Regions from separate parts of the Clostridium sp. 1001283B150225_161107_B6 genome, predicted to be linked through region 4. Evidence: riboswitches for the same ligand, from Rfam matches in the RefSeq annotation. Region 4 holds a riboswitch; each other region holds the start of a gene.
What was found. A riboswitch is a leader RNA that binds a small molecule or an ion and turns the genes downstream of it on or off. The one in region 4 is predicted to bind thiamine pyrophosphate.
Positions count from the first base shown of each region.

Region 1 (3,884 bases), on a different contig from region 4:
ATCGGCAATCTGCTGGAAAATGCCCTGGAAGCATGCCGCCGCCTGTCAGGGCAGCGCTTCATCCTGGTCCAGGCCAGATGGCTGGATGACCACCTGATGATGCTGGTGGAAAACTCCTACAACGGACAGATTAAGAAGAACGGCAGCAGGATTCTGTCCAGCAAAAGGGACGGAGGGCTGGGCATACTGAGCATAAAGCGAATCCTGAACCAGCCGGGGGACGAGTTCGACGTGGATTACAACGACACCACCTTTACGGCCATGGTGAAAATTGTGGACCGGGCTCTGGGATAGAATGGGCAGATATGCTATTGCTTGCTGTCTTTATGAGACTGTAATTTGGACTGGGCATCCATCTTGGACTGGGTATCCAGCAGGTCCCTGGCCGCCTTAATCAGATAATCCTGCAAAGCCGGAGAGAGTTCATCGAAAATATCCAGGAACTCTTTCCACTTTTTTTTATTTTCAAGGAACATGGGTCCGGAACCCGTGCGGAGCCAGGTTTCATTGACACTGAATTGGGAGCAGATGGTCTTAATATTCTGCTCCGTAACAGTGGAACCGCTTTTTTCCATATAGCTTATGGCATTTTGTTTCAACCCGATTTTTTCTGCAAATTCTTTCTGGCTCAGGCCAAGTGTTTTTCTCAATTCCCGTATACGACTATTCATTCAAAATACCTCCAGAATCATGATATCAATTATTGATAATAAAGTCAAGAAGGCTAGGAAATCATTGCCCGTGAGATTCCGGCGGTAAAGCCCTCGGTACTGACCATCGGCCATGTGGAGGCGGGCTTTGCCTACAATGTAATCCCCTCCGAGGTGCTGATTGAGGGCACCATCCGTGCTCTGGAGGAGGATGTGCGCCAGGAACTGGACAGGAGAATCGGTGAGATTGCCAGGGCGACCGCTGAAACATTCCGTGGTGAGGCAGAGTACGAGATGATATGGGGCGCTCCTCCTGTTATCAATGATGCGGACATGGCTGCCCTGGCAGCGGAATGCGCCAGGGATGTGGAGGGGGACAGGGGCATCACCATAGGAGGTGTGGCAGGACGGGTGGTCAGGAAGGAAGAAGGCTACCTTACGCTGGTCATTGATGAGGAAAAGAACGTGACCATGAAAATCGTGCTGTATGCAGTCAATCAGAAGATAAAAGGATTGCAATCTCCTTAAAACCATGTATAATGGTAGATGTAAATAAACGGGGAGCTCACTTAAGTGGGCTGAGAGTAAGCTGTTCATGCTTAGACCCATTACCTGATTTGGATAATGCCAACGTAGGGACCATAACGGACGATTGCCGGCGGAGCACCTGTTTTGGTGTTCCGCCTTTTTTATGCGCGGGGCGGTTTTGTATGGCATCAGGCATGGGCGCCGGAGCTTCCCGGCGGCGGATTGGGGGCACCACCTTCTGCCGCTTTATAAAATTAATGCGAAAAGGAGAAAGATTATGAAAACAGCATTAACAATCGCTGGAAGCGATTCCAGCGGAGGCGCCGGCATCCAGGCAGATATCAAGACCATGACCGCTCACGGGGTTTACGCCATGAGCGCCATAACGGCATTGACTGCCCAGAATACAACCGGCGTGACAGGAATTATGGAGGTGACTCCATCTTTTTTAAGGGAACAGTTGGACGATATATTTACGGATATTGTTCCGGATGCAGTTAAAATCGGTATGGTTTCCTCCGGGGGCCTGATAGAGGCCATCGGGGACAGGCTGGCATTTTACAGGGCTGCCAATGTGGTGGTGGACCCGGTCATGGTATCCACCAGCGGTTCCAGGCTGATTAGCGGGGAGGCCATCGGGGCGTTAAAGGAAATCCTGCTGCCCATGGCCAGCCTGCTGACTCCCAATATACCGGAGGCAGAGGTGCTGTCAGGAATGACGATACATAATCCCGGCGACATGGAGCTGGCGGCAAGGAATATCGGGGAAGGCTATGGCTGCGCCGTGCTTCTTAAGGGAGGCCACCAGCTGAATGACGCCAACGACCTGCTGTACCGCGGCGGAAACCTTAAGTGGTTCAAGGGCAGGCGGATTGACAACCCCAATACCCACGGGACAGGCTGTACCCTGTCCAGCGCCATTGCCTCCAACCTGGCCAAGGGCATGGATATGGACCTGGCGGTGGAGCGCGCCAAAGCATACCTCTCAGGTGCGCTGGAAGCCCGGCTGGACTTGGGAAAGGGAAGCGGACCAATGAACCATGCATTTGCCATCCGGGGCGAATATTAAGGAGGAATGGGTATGAAGGAAAAGGGAACTTCCGTATTTGCCAACAGCCTCATATGGTTTGGGGCAGGTGTATCCATTGCTGAGATACTGACAGGCACCTATCTGGCGCCTTTGGGATTTGGAAAGGGCCTGGCAGCCATTTTGCTGGGCCATGTGATTGGCTGCGCCCTGCTGTTCATGGCAGGACTAATTGGCGGGTACACCAGGCGCAGTTCCATGGAAACAGTGAAGATGAGCTTTGGACAGAAGGGAAGCCTGCTGTTTTGCGGGCTCAACGTCCTGCAGCTGGTGGGCTGGACCTCCATCATGATTTATGACGGCGGACTGGCTGCCAACGGTATTTTTAACGCGGGCCTGTGGGTCTGGTGCCTTGTAATTGGAGGTCTGATTCTGGTATGGCTTTTGATTGGAATCAGGAATCTGGGAAAAATCAATACAGCGGCAATGGCAGCCCTGTTCGTACTGACACTTCTTCTGTGTCGGGTCATATTTACAGGCAGCGGAGCGCCGGTCCCGGAGACAGACGGTTCCCTGAGCTTCGGGGCGGCTGTGGAGCTGTCCGTGGCCATGCCGCTGTCCTGGCTGCCGCTAATCAGCGATTATACAAGAGAGGCCGAAAAGCCCTTTGGGGCAACGGCAGCCAGCGCCCTTGTATACGGCCTGGTAAGCTGCTTCATGTACGTCATTGGAATGGGCGCAGCCATCTATACGGGTGAATATGATATTTCAGTCATCATGGTCAAGGCAGGACTGGGAATAGCCGGACTTCTTATCATCGTGCTGTCCACCGTGACCACCACATTCCTGGACGCATACTCCGCCGGTGTGTCCAGTGTGTCCATTACAGGCAGGATAAAGGAAAAATGGGCGGCAGTTGCAGTAACCATTGTGGGTACTGCGGCAGCCATGGTATACCCCATGGACAATATTACGGATTTCCTTTATCTCATCGGCTCCGTGTTCGCACCCATGATTGCCATCCAGATTGCGGATTATTTCATTATCAGGCAGGACCATGAGGCGGAGACAGCCAATATAGTGAACCTGGTTATTTGGCTTGCTGGTTTTGTGATGTACCGCATACTGATGCATGTGGATACCCCTGTGGGAAGCACCCTTCCTGACATGGCTGCCACTGTGGCGCTGTGCGTGGTCTGCCGCCGTGTGGCGGCTGCCGGCCGTGCAGCGGCCAGCCGGGTCTGAGAGGCAGCGGACTGGTATGAGAAACAGCGGCCAGCCGGGTCTGAGAGGCAGCGGACTGGTATGAGAAACAGCGGCCGGACAGGTCTGAGAGGCAGCGGCCGGCCGGCAGATTTCCCGGTTCACGCTGGCGGAAATTGTGACAAAAGTATGATATTTCTATAAAGTCCTTTACGGGAAGGCATTGCAGGTGTTACAATATGCTCTGGCAGTCCGGGTGACATAACGCCCAGGCGCCTATTACGGGAAAATGGCCGGACATAGGGACGGCGGACTGGTTTTTCCATAAGAAGAGGAGCATAATTTATGAAAAAATGGATGAGTATATGTGCAGCGGCGGTACTGGCAGTTTCAGCCCTGGCCGGATGTAGCACCAGCGCAGGGACCGCAACCACGGCAGCGCAGACCGAGGCAGCCAAGGAAGATGCAGCCAAGGC
Region 1 is NZ_JADNMD010000006.1:206,157-210,040, reverse strand. Features, by position in the region: gene I2H39_RS15955 (GHKL domain-containing protein) at 1-294, shown strand, start outside; gene I2H39_RS15950 (helix-turn-helix transcriptional regulator) at 309-671, opposite strand; gene I2H39_RS29230 (hypothetical protein) at 786-1,178, shown strand; TPP riboswitch at 1,198-1,307, shown strand; gene thiD (bifunctional hydroxymethylpyrimidine kinase/phosphomethylpyrimidine kinase) at 1,456-2,247, shown strand; gene cytX (putative hydroxymethylpyrimidine transporter CytX) at 2,260-3,450, shown strand; gene I2H39_RS15925 (peptidylprolyl isomerase) at 3,754-3,884, shown strand, end outside.
Region 1: it holds a riboswitch for thiamine pyrophosphate, as region 4 does, so the genes downstream of both, thiD (bifunctional hydroxymethylpyrimidine kinase/phosphomethylpyrimidine kinase) here and thiC (phosphomethylpyrimidine synthase ThiC) in region 4, are expected to answer to the same signal.

Region 2 (3,884 bases), on a different contig from region 4:
AACCAGCTTTTCCGTGGTTTCCCGTATATGGGGCGACCCAAATATACCTGACACAATGGCTGCTCCTGCGGCATGGCTGCCGGCCAGCCGGCCTATGTTATCCAGGCAGATTCCCCCGATAGCCACCACAGGAATATCCACACTGTCGCAGATTGCATTTAAGGTCTCCATAGTCATGGGGCGGGCATCTGCTTTTGTATTGGTTCCGAATATGGCCCCGCTTCCCAGATAATCCGCGCCTGCTGCCTGTGCTTTTCTGGCCTGTTCCACTGTCTTTGCCGTAACACCCAGTATACGGTCAGGTCCCAGAAGCCTTCTGGCCTCAGATGCCTCCATATCTTCCTGTCCCACATGGAGTCCGTCTGCATGACAGGCCAGTGCCAGCTCCAGATTGTCATCAATCATAAGAGGCACGTTATATTCTGCGGTAATTTTGCGGATGGCGCAGGCAGTTTCCAGCACTTCCTCAAAATTGCCTTTGTCCAGTTCCTTTTCCCTGAACTGGACCATGGTTGCACCGCCCTCTAATGCCTCCCTCACCTGTTCCGCCAGGGAGTATTTTCCGGTCCAGGATTTATCGGTTACTGCATAAATTAAAAGATGTTTCCTATCGAATTTCAATTTTTTTACCTCTTTCCAATGTCTCGTCATCCAGAAGGCTCATTTTATCCATCAGGTGCATGCGGAACATACCAGTCCCGCCTCCCTGCTCCATGGTCTCCCCGGCCGCCAGTTCACCGCAGAGTCCGTGAGCGCAGAGTGCCATGACCACAGATTCCTCCAACAAGCCTGCCTGTCCCTGTTCTCCATGCAGCCCGCAGAATGCCCCCACAAGCCCGTCCAGCATACAGCCGCTGCCTGTAATCCTGGTCATCCAGGGATGACCGTTTCTGACAATGTACTCTTTTTCTGTTCCTGCAGCCACATCCTCTTTTCCGGTCATCACCACAATTGCTCCGGTAAGGTCCCTCAGGGAACAGGCAATTTCCATACGGCTCCGGACCGTGCCTTGGTTCTCTGAATCCACGCCGCAGGTATTGCCCGCCTCATGACCGCTCAGCTCCAGGTTCAGGGCCCGTATTTCCGCCTCATTTCCCCGGATGACAGATGGCGGGGCCTGGCGGATGATATCAATGGCAGCCTGTCTGCGGAACCGCGACGCAGTGACGCCTACCGGGTCCAGAATAATGGGGTGTCCCATGGCAGCAGCCTTCCTTCCCGCCGCCGCCATGGCTGGTATGGTCTTCTCATCCAGAGTTCCCAGGTTCAGGACAAGGCTGCTGCAGATGGCGGTAACATCCTCCACCTCATGGAGCCCCTGAGCCATAATAGGGGAGCCGCCTGCTGCCAGGACCAGGTTTGCCACATCTCCCGCTGTAACGTAATTTGTTATACAGTGGACCCTGGGAGAGCGTTCCCTCAAGTCCTTCATCCATTGTCTCTGCATCATCACTTTATCCTTTTATGTTATCTTCCCACGGCTTTGCCGGGCTGTACATCCAGATTCAGCATACGCTTCATGTACTGAAATGCCCCGGATTTATACAGCACCCCAATCAGAAACGCGGCAATGACCGTACCGCACATGGTACTCATAAGGAATGGGATTACATAGGCAAAAACAGCTGCTTCCTTCCCCATGACCAGTGTTGCCACCGGATAACAGAGGATTCCTCCCAGTATGCCGGTGCCAAACACTTCCCCAAAATAAGCCAGTGTGAGCCTGCCGAAACGCTGGTACAGATATCCTCCTAAAAATGCGCCTGCCATACTGCCCGGAAACGCCAGCAGACTGCCTGTTCCCAGCAGATTTCTGATAAAGGATGTGCAGAACGCCATACCCACACCGTACCACGGCCCAAGGAATACGCCGGCCAATACATTGGCAAGATGCTGAATCGGGAAACATTTGGATGCCCCTATTGGAATGGAAAAGCCGGATAAGGATACGGCCACCGCTGTCAGCATGGCGCTTACCGCCAGTTTCTTAATGTTTACTTTCATAGTCATACCTCCATGTTTTTACTCGGAGCCCGCCTATCTTCCTGGTGAAGAGGCATATTTTCTGTACAGCGGTCTTCTGCCTGCACAGCAGCATATTGACCGTATAAGCGGCGTATCACCTGCACAGTGAATCTTCATAATAAGGCCAAGCTGCGCAAAAGGCCGCAAAAAAAGCCCATACCGCGCAGGATATGGACTTAAATTATGCATTCAATACACATACATGTCTCATATTTCCCTACGTTGGCATTACCCAAATCAGGTGCGATAGGTCGAAGTTTGATTACTTCCTCTCAGCCTGCTTCACAAGCTCCCTGTTGTCATCTAGCATAGCACCGGAATATTTATTTGTCAATCGGTAATGAATGATTGAACCGGTTTTGAATCTGGGCAGACCGGAACCAACATATAGACGAAGCATATATCAGCCGGATGATAACAGACATGACTGGCGGGAGAGAGGCAGTGCAAATGAATTTACCCCCCCCCCCCAACGGCCTCAAAATCATAAACCATAACCACATTTCTCAGCGGGTCCACAATCCAGTACTCCCTGACCCCAGCCTGCTCATATTTCACCGGTTTCCTGATATAATCCAGGCTCCTGCTGCTTATTGACACAACCTCCGCCACCAGGTCCGGGGCGCCGTGGTATCCGTTCTTTTTTATTTTGTTCCCATCACACACCGCTATCAGACCGGGCAGGAAATAATTGTAATCATCCCTCTCTAAAATGACAACAGCATGAACTTCTGTCACACATACAATAGACATTCCCCCTGTCCCCACATCCCAAAAAAGATATTGCACCATAACACCGCTGAAAATTCCGGCGAACTGCCGGGCAAGCACTAAGACCTTTTGCGGAGGAACCTCCGCTGAAGTATACCCATAATATCATGATTACCTGCCAAATGCAATTAAAAAAGAGCCTGGGGCCGGACTTTTCCGGCCGGGTTCTGCGCCTGCGGACGTTATGGGCAGAACCTGCGGACTCTATACTTATTACCTGTGAACTATTTTCTTTACTGAACCTGTAAATCGCTTAGTATGCCCTGGCCTCCCTGGTAAGCACCAGTGTCTCTATGGCATAGGCTACCCCATCCTGAATATTGGAACGGGTCTGGCATTTGGCAATACGTTTGATGCTCTCCATGGCATTTCCCATTGCAACCGTATATTTTATATCCATGGACAGCATGGAATAATCATTCTCACTGTCTCCTACGGCCATGATTTCGTCCGGTCCCACACCCCTGGCCGACGCATAAAATGCCAGGGCCCTGCCCTTCTGGGCACAGCTGTGGGTCAGCTCCAGATTGGTGGCAAAGGAGGACGCAACCGCCAGGTCCGGTATACCTGACAGCTTCTCCTTGATTCTGCCCAGGACCTTCCGGGACTCATGGATGACCGATATTTTATAAAATGCCAGTCCCATTTCAAAAAGCTGCTTTTCCTCCGCAAAAGAAAACCGGTCCCGCACTCCCTCATAGGTAAACTCCGCCATGGGAAGCAGTACGTTCCTCTCAAAGCATGCCCGGAACTGCGCCTCATCTGCCGTGGTGTAACTGCCTTTGTCCGTCATGAAATCAAAGATGATGTCCTCCTTTTGGCAGCATTCCAGAATTCCTCTGACCTGTTCCTCAGAAAGCCGTATTTCATCCATAAGCCTTCCGTTCCAATCATACACAGCAGCTCCATTCATGCACACCACAGGCGCCCTGAGTCCGGCCTCCTTAAGGGGTTCCAGTGCATCTATATAACTGCGTCCCGTACAAATCAAAAACTCGGCTCCCGTACTTATAAGCCCTTTCAGTGCACGCACATTCCTCTCTGAAATATGCCCGTCAGGGCGCAAAAGGGTGCCATCCATATCAAGT
Region 2 is NZ_JADNMD010000003.1:399,710-403,593, forward strand. Features, by position in the region: gene thiE (thiamine phosphate synthase) at 1-621, opposite strand, end outside; gene thiM (hydroxyethylthiazole kinase) at 608-1,450, opposite strand; gene thiW (energy coupling factor transporter S component ThiW) at 1,468-2,004, opposite strand; TPP riboswitch at 2,222-2,331, opposite strand; gene I2H39_RS10325 (Uma2 family endonuclease) at 2,482-2,763, opposite strand; gene I2H39_RS10330 (Cof-type HAD-IIB family hydrolase) at 3,050-3,884, opposite strand, start outside.
Region 2: it holds a riboswitch for thiamine pyrophosphate, as region 4 does, so the genes downstream of both, thiW (energy coupling factor transporter S component ThiW) here and thiC (phosphomethylpyrimidine synthase ThiC) in region 4, are expected to answer to the same signal.

Region 3 (3,884 bases), on a different contig from region 4:
GCCATGGCAAAAACATACAGTGTCCTTCTGGAACCGCCAAATACATTGCGGTGAATCATGAACAGAAGGCTCCCTGTGAGGGAGAACAGGAAAACAGCCATTGCGCGCCCTGCATTTGCACGCAGACGGTAAAGTGCGACAACGAGAACCGGTCCCAGGAGCAGGATTTTTCTTATCCAAACAGAACACCTCCTATCACCTGGTTGACAGCTGACTGGAACACGTTCCATTCCTCCAGCTTATCCTGAAGCAGTTTCCTTCCCTGTTCCGTTATAATATAATACTTCCGCTGACGGCCGTTATCCGCAAGCCGTATTTCACAAATAACGGCTCCCTGCTGCTCCAGAGAGTGGAGCAGGGGATAGAGGGTGCCCTCCTTCAGGGAAAATATGTGATTGCTCCGCTTTTCCAGCTCCCTGATAATCTGGTATCCGTACATGTCCTGCTGCTCCAGAAGCTTCAGCAGAAGCATGGACGTTCCCATAGCCATATTCTTCTTATCCATGGTAAAACCTCCCTGTGTTTTTAGATGCCGGCTGCCTGCAAACCTATATGATTATAATACATAGAAAATCTAGGTATGTCAATATATGAATTTTATGCGCCATTTTCTTCTTGACAAAAGCAGAATAACTGTATATCATGATATTATCAAATAGATAATAACTAATAGATAATAATTATTTAATAATAACTGCAGAGTGATTCGATTACATATGGAGGTAAAGCAATGGTATACACATGGGAGGCACTGAAAAAGGCATACAATGCAGGCCAGCATTTCAAGTTCTTATTTTTCTGGGGCCACACTCCGACGGCAGACGGTCATATTACAGAAACCTGTCTGAGCCAGTGGTGGAAATGCAGCTTCACAGCAGAGGGTGTTGCTTATACCTGTGCGGAGCAGTTTATGATGGCTGAAAAGGCCAGAATGTTCGGGGATACGGACATGCTTGGGAACATCATGGAGGCCAGGGAGCCAAAAGCCATGAAGGCCTTTGGACGGGCAGTAAAGAATTTTGATAAGGAAATTTGGGATGCGGCCTGCTATGAGCTGGTCCTCAGAGGAAATATGGCAAAATTCTCCCAGAATCCTGACCTTTGGGAGTTTTTAAAATCCACCAGAAAACGGATTCTGGTGGAGGCCAGCCCCAGGGACCGTATATGGGGAATCGGCATGGGAAAGGGCAACCCGGATGCAGAGTGCCCGTTAAAATGGAGAGGAAGCAACCTGTTGGGATTTGCCCTGACAGAGGCCAGGGATTTGCTGCTTGAAAAAGAGGAGAATGCTGATTGAAATGGGAGAACATAAGGAAAACAAACCGTGTATGAGGGATAGGAATGGCCTGACGGAAGAGGAATTTCTAAAACAATATAACCCGGGCCACTATGCCCGCCCGTCAGTGGCAGCGGATATGGCCATTTTCACGGTGACGGACCAGGAGGAAGCCAATTACAGAAAACTGCCGGAGAAGAACCTGAGCATCCTTCTGATTCAGAGGGGGGGACACCCTTATCTGGGGTGCTGGGCCCTGCCGGGAGGTTTTGTAAGGCCGGAGGAGACTACGGAGCAGGCTGCCAGAAGGGAGCTCAGGGAGGAAACCGGGCTGGGCCAGGTGTATATGGAGCAGCTGTATACGTTCAGCGAACCGGCAAGGGACCCCAGGACCTGGGTTATGAGCTGTTCCTATATGGCATTGGTGGACAGCAGCCAGCTTAAACTGCAGGCCGGCGATGACGCGGACAATGCCAGATGGTTTCATGTTTCCTGCCGTCTGACCGATGAATGCAGGGACTATGGGCGCAGCGGGACCACAGGCCAGGTGGAGTCAGTGGTGCACATACAGCATTACGAACTCAGACTATGGGCGGATGATACGGTCCTCTGTTCCGGGATTGAGAAAATGACCGTGAAGAGCAGGCAGGCGGAGACAGTGGAATATAAGATAACGGATAACCAGGGGCTGGCATTTGACCATGCCAGAATCATATTTTACGCCCTGGAACGGCTTCGCGGGAAGGTGGAATATACAAGTCTTGCCCTGCATCTGATGCCAGGGGAATTTACCCTGACACAGCTGCAGCAGGTATATGAGGTGATTCTGGATAAAAGCCTTTTAAAACCCGCCTTCCGCCGCAAGATTGCATCTCTGGTGGAGGAGACGGATTCCTTTACGGAACGGGAAGGCCACCGGCCCTCGCGCCTTTACAGGAGAAAATGGGAGACTCAGGTACCTATTGACTTTTAAAAAGAGCCGTAGTATACTTGTCCCAACAACGAAAAGGGGTGCTGGAGTGGAATCCGGCTGAGATGGAATATATTCTGAACCCTGATACCTGATCTGGATAATGCCAGCGTAGGAAGCCTGCAGAAGATATAAGTTTTTGTGAGTTTTATCCCGCCCGGAATATCCGGACGGGATTTTTTAATCCATGTAATTTTCATAGAAAAGGAGAAACAGTATGAACGCAAGCGTAGCAATCCAGTCACTTCCAAAAGCAGCAGATGATGAGGAATTAATCCGTATTGTGGACGAGGTTATCGATTACATTAAGAGCACGGGGTTAAACTATTACGTAGGACCCTTTGAGACAACCATTGAAGGGGATTATGACCAGCTGATGGATATTGTAAAAGAGTGCCAGCACATTGCAGTCAGGGCAGGCGCTCCCTCTGTGGCTGCATATATCAAGGTTTCTTATCACCCCGAAGGAGATGTGCTTACCATTGAAAAGAAAGTCACCAAGCATCACCAGTAAACTGTGGTCTGTTTCAGCCATCCTTTCCATTCTTATCCTGTGGCAGCTTGCAGTGTCCCTTGGGCTGGTGGAGGGATTTATGCTCCCATCACCGGTCCAGGTAGCCGGAGCATTCATAAAGGAATTCCCGGCCCTTATGGAAAATGCCGGGATTACGCTGGCTGAGGCCGGGCTGGGACTGGTACTGGGAATCGCCACAGGCTTCGGGGCAGCTGTGCTGATGGACCGGTTTGATAAGGCATACAAGGCTTTTTATCCCATCATTGTACTGACCCAGACCGTACCGGCGGTTGCCATTGCGCCTCTTCTGGTGCTGTGGTTCGGCTATGAAATGACTCCCAAGGTTATACTGATTGTCATTACCACGTTCTTTCCCATCACAGTGGGGCTGCTCACCGGATTCAGGGCAGCTGACCCGGATGCGGTGAATCTGTTGAAGGCCATGGGAGCGGGCCGGTTCCAGATATTCCGGTATATCAAGCTGCCGGGCGCCATGGGCCAGTTTTTTTCCAGTCTCAAGATATCTGCCTCCTATGCTGTGGTGGGGGCTGTGATTGCCGAGTGGCTGGGCGGTTTCGGCGGACTGGGCGTTTACATGACAAGGGTAAAGAAGGCATTTTCCTTTGACAAGATGTTCGCGGTTATTTTCCTGATATCGGCTATCAGCTTAATCCTGATGTGGGCCGTGGAACTGCTTCAGAAAAAATGCATGCCATGGGAAACCAATCTGAAACAAAAATAGAACGGAAGACAGATATCCGGCATAACACAAAGGTGTTCCGTAAAGAGGAGAGGATTAGAATGAAAAATAAACGCGCAAGTATGCTGATGGCGTCCCTGTGCCTGGGAGTACTTCTTGCCGGGTGCGGCAGGGCTCCGGTTACAGGAGATAAGACCGCCCCCGGCCAGTCTGTGGCTGATACACAGAAAGAAACCGCATCAAAGGAAATTACACAGAAGGAAACTGCACAAACGGGAGCCGGAAACCAGGGTGAAAACACGCCGGGACAGGATGTAAAAAAGCTGACGTTCGTTCTGGACTGGACGCCCAACACCAACCATACAGGTATCTATGTTGCCCGGGAAAAGGGGTATTTTAAGGATGCGGGCCTGGAAGTGGAAAT
Region 3 is NZ_JADNMD010000002.1:622,455-626,338, forward strand. Features, by position in the region: gene I2H39_RS07905 (hypothetical protein) at 1-59, opposite strand, end outside; gene I2H39_RS07910 (PadR family transcriptional regulator) at 173-505, opposite strand; gene I2H39_RS07915 (NADAR family protein) at 731-1,297, shown strand; gene I2H39_RS07920 (NUDIX domain-containing protein) at 1,329-2,249, shown strand; TPP riboswitch at 2,274-2,381, shown strand; gene I2H39_RS07925 (thiamine-binding protein) at 2,464-2,760, shown strand; gene I2H39_RS07930 (ABC transporter permease) at 2,729-3,502, shown strand; gene I2H39_RS07935 (ABC transporter substrate-binding protein) at 3,562-3,884, shown strand, end outside.
Region 3: it holds a riboswitch for thiamine pyrophosphate, as region 4 does, so the genes downstream of both, I2H39_RS07925 (thiamine-binding protein) here and thiC (phosphomethylpyrimidine synthase ThiC) in region 4, are expected to answer to the same signal.

Region 4 (3,884 bases):
GCCGACAATGCAGGCGGAATCGCAGAGATGGCCGGCCTTGACAAGTCTGTCAGGGATATTACCGACAAACTGGACTCTGTGGGCAATACAACTGCTGCTATCGGCAAAGGCTTTGCCATCGGCTCCGCAGCCCTTACAGCACTGGCTCTGTTTGTCTCCTACGCCGAGGCTGTAAAGCTCACTACCATTGACATCCTCAATGCCCATGTCATTGTAGGACTTTTCATTGGCGGTATGCTCACCTTCCTCTTCTCAGCCATGACCATGGAATCCGTATCCAAGGCAGCGCATCAGATGATTGAGGAAGTACGCCGTCAGTTCAGGGAAAAACCCGGCATCCTTAAGGGAACAGACCGCCCTGACTACGCTTCCTGTGTATCCATCTCCACCAAAGCAGCCCTTCGCGAGATGTTCCTGCCGGGTCTGATGGCAGTACTGGCGCCTCTGGCAACCGGCCTTATACTGGGTCCGTCCGCTCTTGGCGGACTTCTGACCGGAGCCCTTGTAACCGGCGTATTGATGGCCATCTTCATGTCCAACTCCGGCGGAGCCTGGGATAACGCAAAGAAATACATCGAAGAAGGAAATCACGGCGGCAAAGGCAGTGATTCACACAAAGCCGCTGTAGTGGGCGATACCGTAGGCGACCCGTTTAAAGATACCTCAGGTCCTTCCATCAATATTCTTATTAAGCTGATGACCATTGTATCTCTGGTGTTTGCTCCTCTGTTCCTGCAGTTTGGAGGATTGATTTAACCAAAAAAATAACCGTTTTACGGCTGTATAAACAGTTAATGGGAAGGAAAATCCATGTTCTGGATTGTCCTTCCCATTGTTTTGCTTATAAAATATTGCTGAAAGGCCGCACCAGGCGAAAACCTCCCCTCAATCCACTCCCATCACTCATCAAAAATACTCACGATTTCCCCATCCAAAATCCGGTTCATGTTCTTTACAGCACAGAAATTACCGCACATGGAACAGGTGTCCTCCTTTTCCGGCTTGGCTGATTCCCGGTATCTCCTGGCTTTTTCCGGGTCAATGGCCAGCTCAAACATGCGCTCCCAATCCAGATTCTTCCGGGCTGTGCTCATTTCGCGGTCCCACTGTGCCGCCCCTCTGATACCCTTTGCAATATCCGCTGCATGGGCAGCAATCTTGGATGCCATGATGCCCTCCCTGACATCGTCCAGGTCCGGCAGCCTCAGATGTTCAGCCGGCGTCACATAACAGAGAAAGGATGCACCGGCAGCAGCAGCCAGAGCACCGCCTATAGCCGCAGTGATATGGTCATATCCCGGCGCAATATCTGTCACCAGAGGACCGAGGACATAAAAGGGAGCACCCTGACAGATGGTCTGCTGTATTTTCATATTGGCCTGAATCTGGTCCAGGGGCATGTGTCCCGGTCCTTCTATAATGACCTGCACATTTTTCTCCCATGCCCTTCTGGTCAGCTCTCCCAGCGTTACCAGTTCCTCAATCTGGGAAATATCCGAGGCATCCTCAATACAACCGGGCCGGCAGGCATCTCCCAGGCTCAGGGTCACGTCATAAGCCTGGCAGATATCCAGTATCTCATCAAAATGCTCATAAAAAGGATTCTCCTCCCCTGTCATTTCCATCCAGGCAAATATAATGGAACCGCCCCTGGAAACAATGTTGGTAAGACGCCGCGCCCTCTTGAAGCGCTCTGATGTCTGCCGGTTGATTCCCACATGGATGGTCATAAAATCCACCCCATCCTCTGCATGCATCTTTACAATGTCCAGCCACTCCCGGGATGTAATCTCCTTCAGCGGCTTGTGGTAATAGACCACTGCATCGTAGATGGGAACCGTGCCGATGATTGCAGGGCACTGGGAAGTCAGCATTCTCCGGAATGTGCGGGTATCCCCCCATGAGCTCAGGTCCATGATGGACTCAGCCCCCATTTTTACTGCGTTGTTTACCTTCTGTAATTCCATGTCCAGGTCTTTGCAGTCCCTTGACGTGCCAAGGTTCACGTTGATTTTTGTCTTAAGCCCGGACCCGATTCCATTTGGCTCCAGACAGGTATGCAGCCGGTTGGCAGGAACAGCCGCCTTGCCCTCTGCCACCAGCTGCATCAGCTCTGCAGGCTCAAACCGTTCTTTTTCCGCCACCTTTTTCAGTTCTTCTGTCAAAATCCCTTTCCTGGCCGCGTCCATCTGCGTGGTATAATCCATCTCTTCCTCCTCTTTGCCCTGGCAGGCAGGCGGATAAAAATAAGGTTCAAACATGTCCCATTAAACATTGATTCGCTTCCCGCTGTATGTCCGGCCCGGTTCCCGTGTGCATGTACATTCCTGCAATGTGCCGCCGGACCGTATATCCCCCGGAGCGTGTACCGCCGGACATGCTTCAGGCTGCAAAAAAGGCCCATACCCGTAAGGAATGGACCAATCATATTATGCAGACTTATGCATACTCCATATTTCCCTACGTTGGCATTATCCAAATCAGGTTTAATAGGTCGAAGTTCGATTACTTCCTCTCAGCCTGCTCCACAAGCTCCCTGTTGTAATATATTGAATACAGCAGCTTCCCTACTCTATCCGAAAGACATTTCTGCCTTACTCTGTAAGTTTATACGGAAAACAACGGCTTGTCAACCATTATTCCCAAATGCATCCGGGAGAGCGCCCATACCGGACAGGAAACTGATGCCGGCAATGACTCCCCTCCCCCAGCCTGCCACAAACCGGTAACGCTACTGCTAACATCCTGCGAATCCCGTCATGCCAAGCCCTGACACAATCTCATCCGCCAGTCCGTCCAGGGCCTTCACCACCTCGTCTATCTGTTCCGGCTTCATGTTGTCAATATGGAACCCTCCGGTACAGACCACCACCCTGCCGGTTGCCCTGCACAGTTTCTCTGCCAGCCTCCGGCACAGGGCCTCATCCTTGTGGCCTGTCAGGTTCAGTATGGATGACGTTGCGCTTATGGTTCCGTCGCCTGTCAGGGACGGCCTTGGCACTGCCTGGACCGTGCATCCGATATGGGGCTTATCCCCGCCCTGGATGCATGCCAGGATATCCTCCCCTAAAAAAGCAGCGCCTGCCTCCATATAAGAACAGGACAATTCCTTTCGTCCCACTATAATCCACTCCATCTGCGGTACTCCTTTCCCTCTATTCCAAACGGCTCCAGCAGCTTGGAGGCAATATGATAAATCATCTGGTCCATATGTTCCGGCCTGTGATAAAAGGTCATCATAGGAGGAATGATTCTCACGCCGGGCATCAAGGAAAGCTCATACATATTCCTTAAATGAATGGGACTTAACGGAGTCTCCCTGGCTGCCAGAACCAGTGTCCTCTGCTCCTTGATGGTTACGTCCGCTGCACGCAGAATCAGGTTCTCCGCATATCCTGCGCGGATTCCGGCAATGGTTTTCATGCTGCACGGCACAACCAGCATTCCTGCTGTGGCAAAGGAACCGCTGGCGGGCCCGGCTCCAATCTGGTCCGGTTGCAGCACATGGTCCGCCAGTGCCTCCACCTGCTCCACGGACAGATTCGTTTCCTGGCCCAGCGTAAGCACAGCACTGTCACTCATAATCAGATAGGACTCATATTCCGGCTGTTCCCCTATAAGCTCCAGGCATTTCACCAGGACGGGCATTCCGCTTGCGCCTGTGGCCCCGACTATAATCCTCTTTCCCATATGCGTCTCCTGTTATCTCCCCGGCTGCTTCACCCATGCAGACGGGTCTAATTCCATAAACCTGGCCCTCACAAATCGGTCCTTCTGGTCAAAGGGGACCGTACAGTCAAAAATGGTCTTGCATGCAATGCCATGATCCCTTATGCTTGGGGAAAACCTGGGGTCATTGGACGGGTCCAGAGGATGGCATCTCA
Region 4 is NZ_JADNMD010000001.1:891,148-895,031, forward strand. Features, by position in the region: gene I2H39_RS03980 (sodium-translocating pyrophosphatase) at 1-756, shown strand, start outside; gene thiC (phosphomethylpyrimidine synthase ThiC) at 900-2,207, opposite strand; TPP riboswitch at 2,440-2,549, opposite strand; gene I2H39_RS03990 (hypothetical protein) at 2,738-3,136, opposite strand; gene I2H39_RS03995 (UbiX family flavin prenyltransferase) at 3,121-3,690, opposite strand; gene I2H39_RS04000 (UbiD family decarboxylase) at 3,703-3,884, opposite strand, start outside.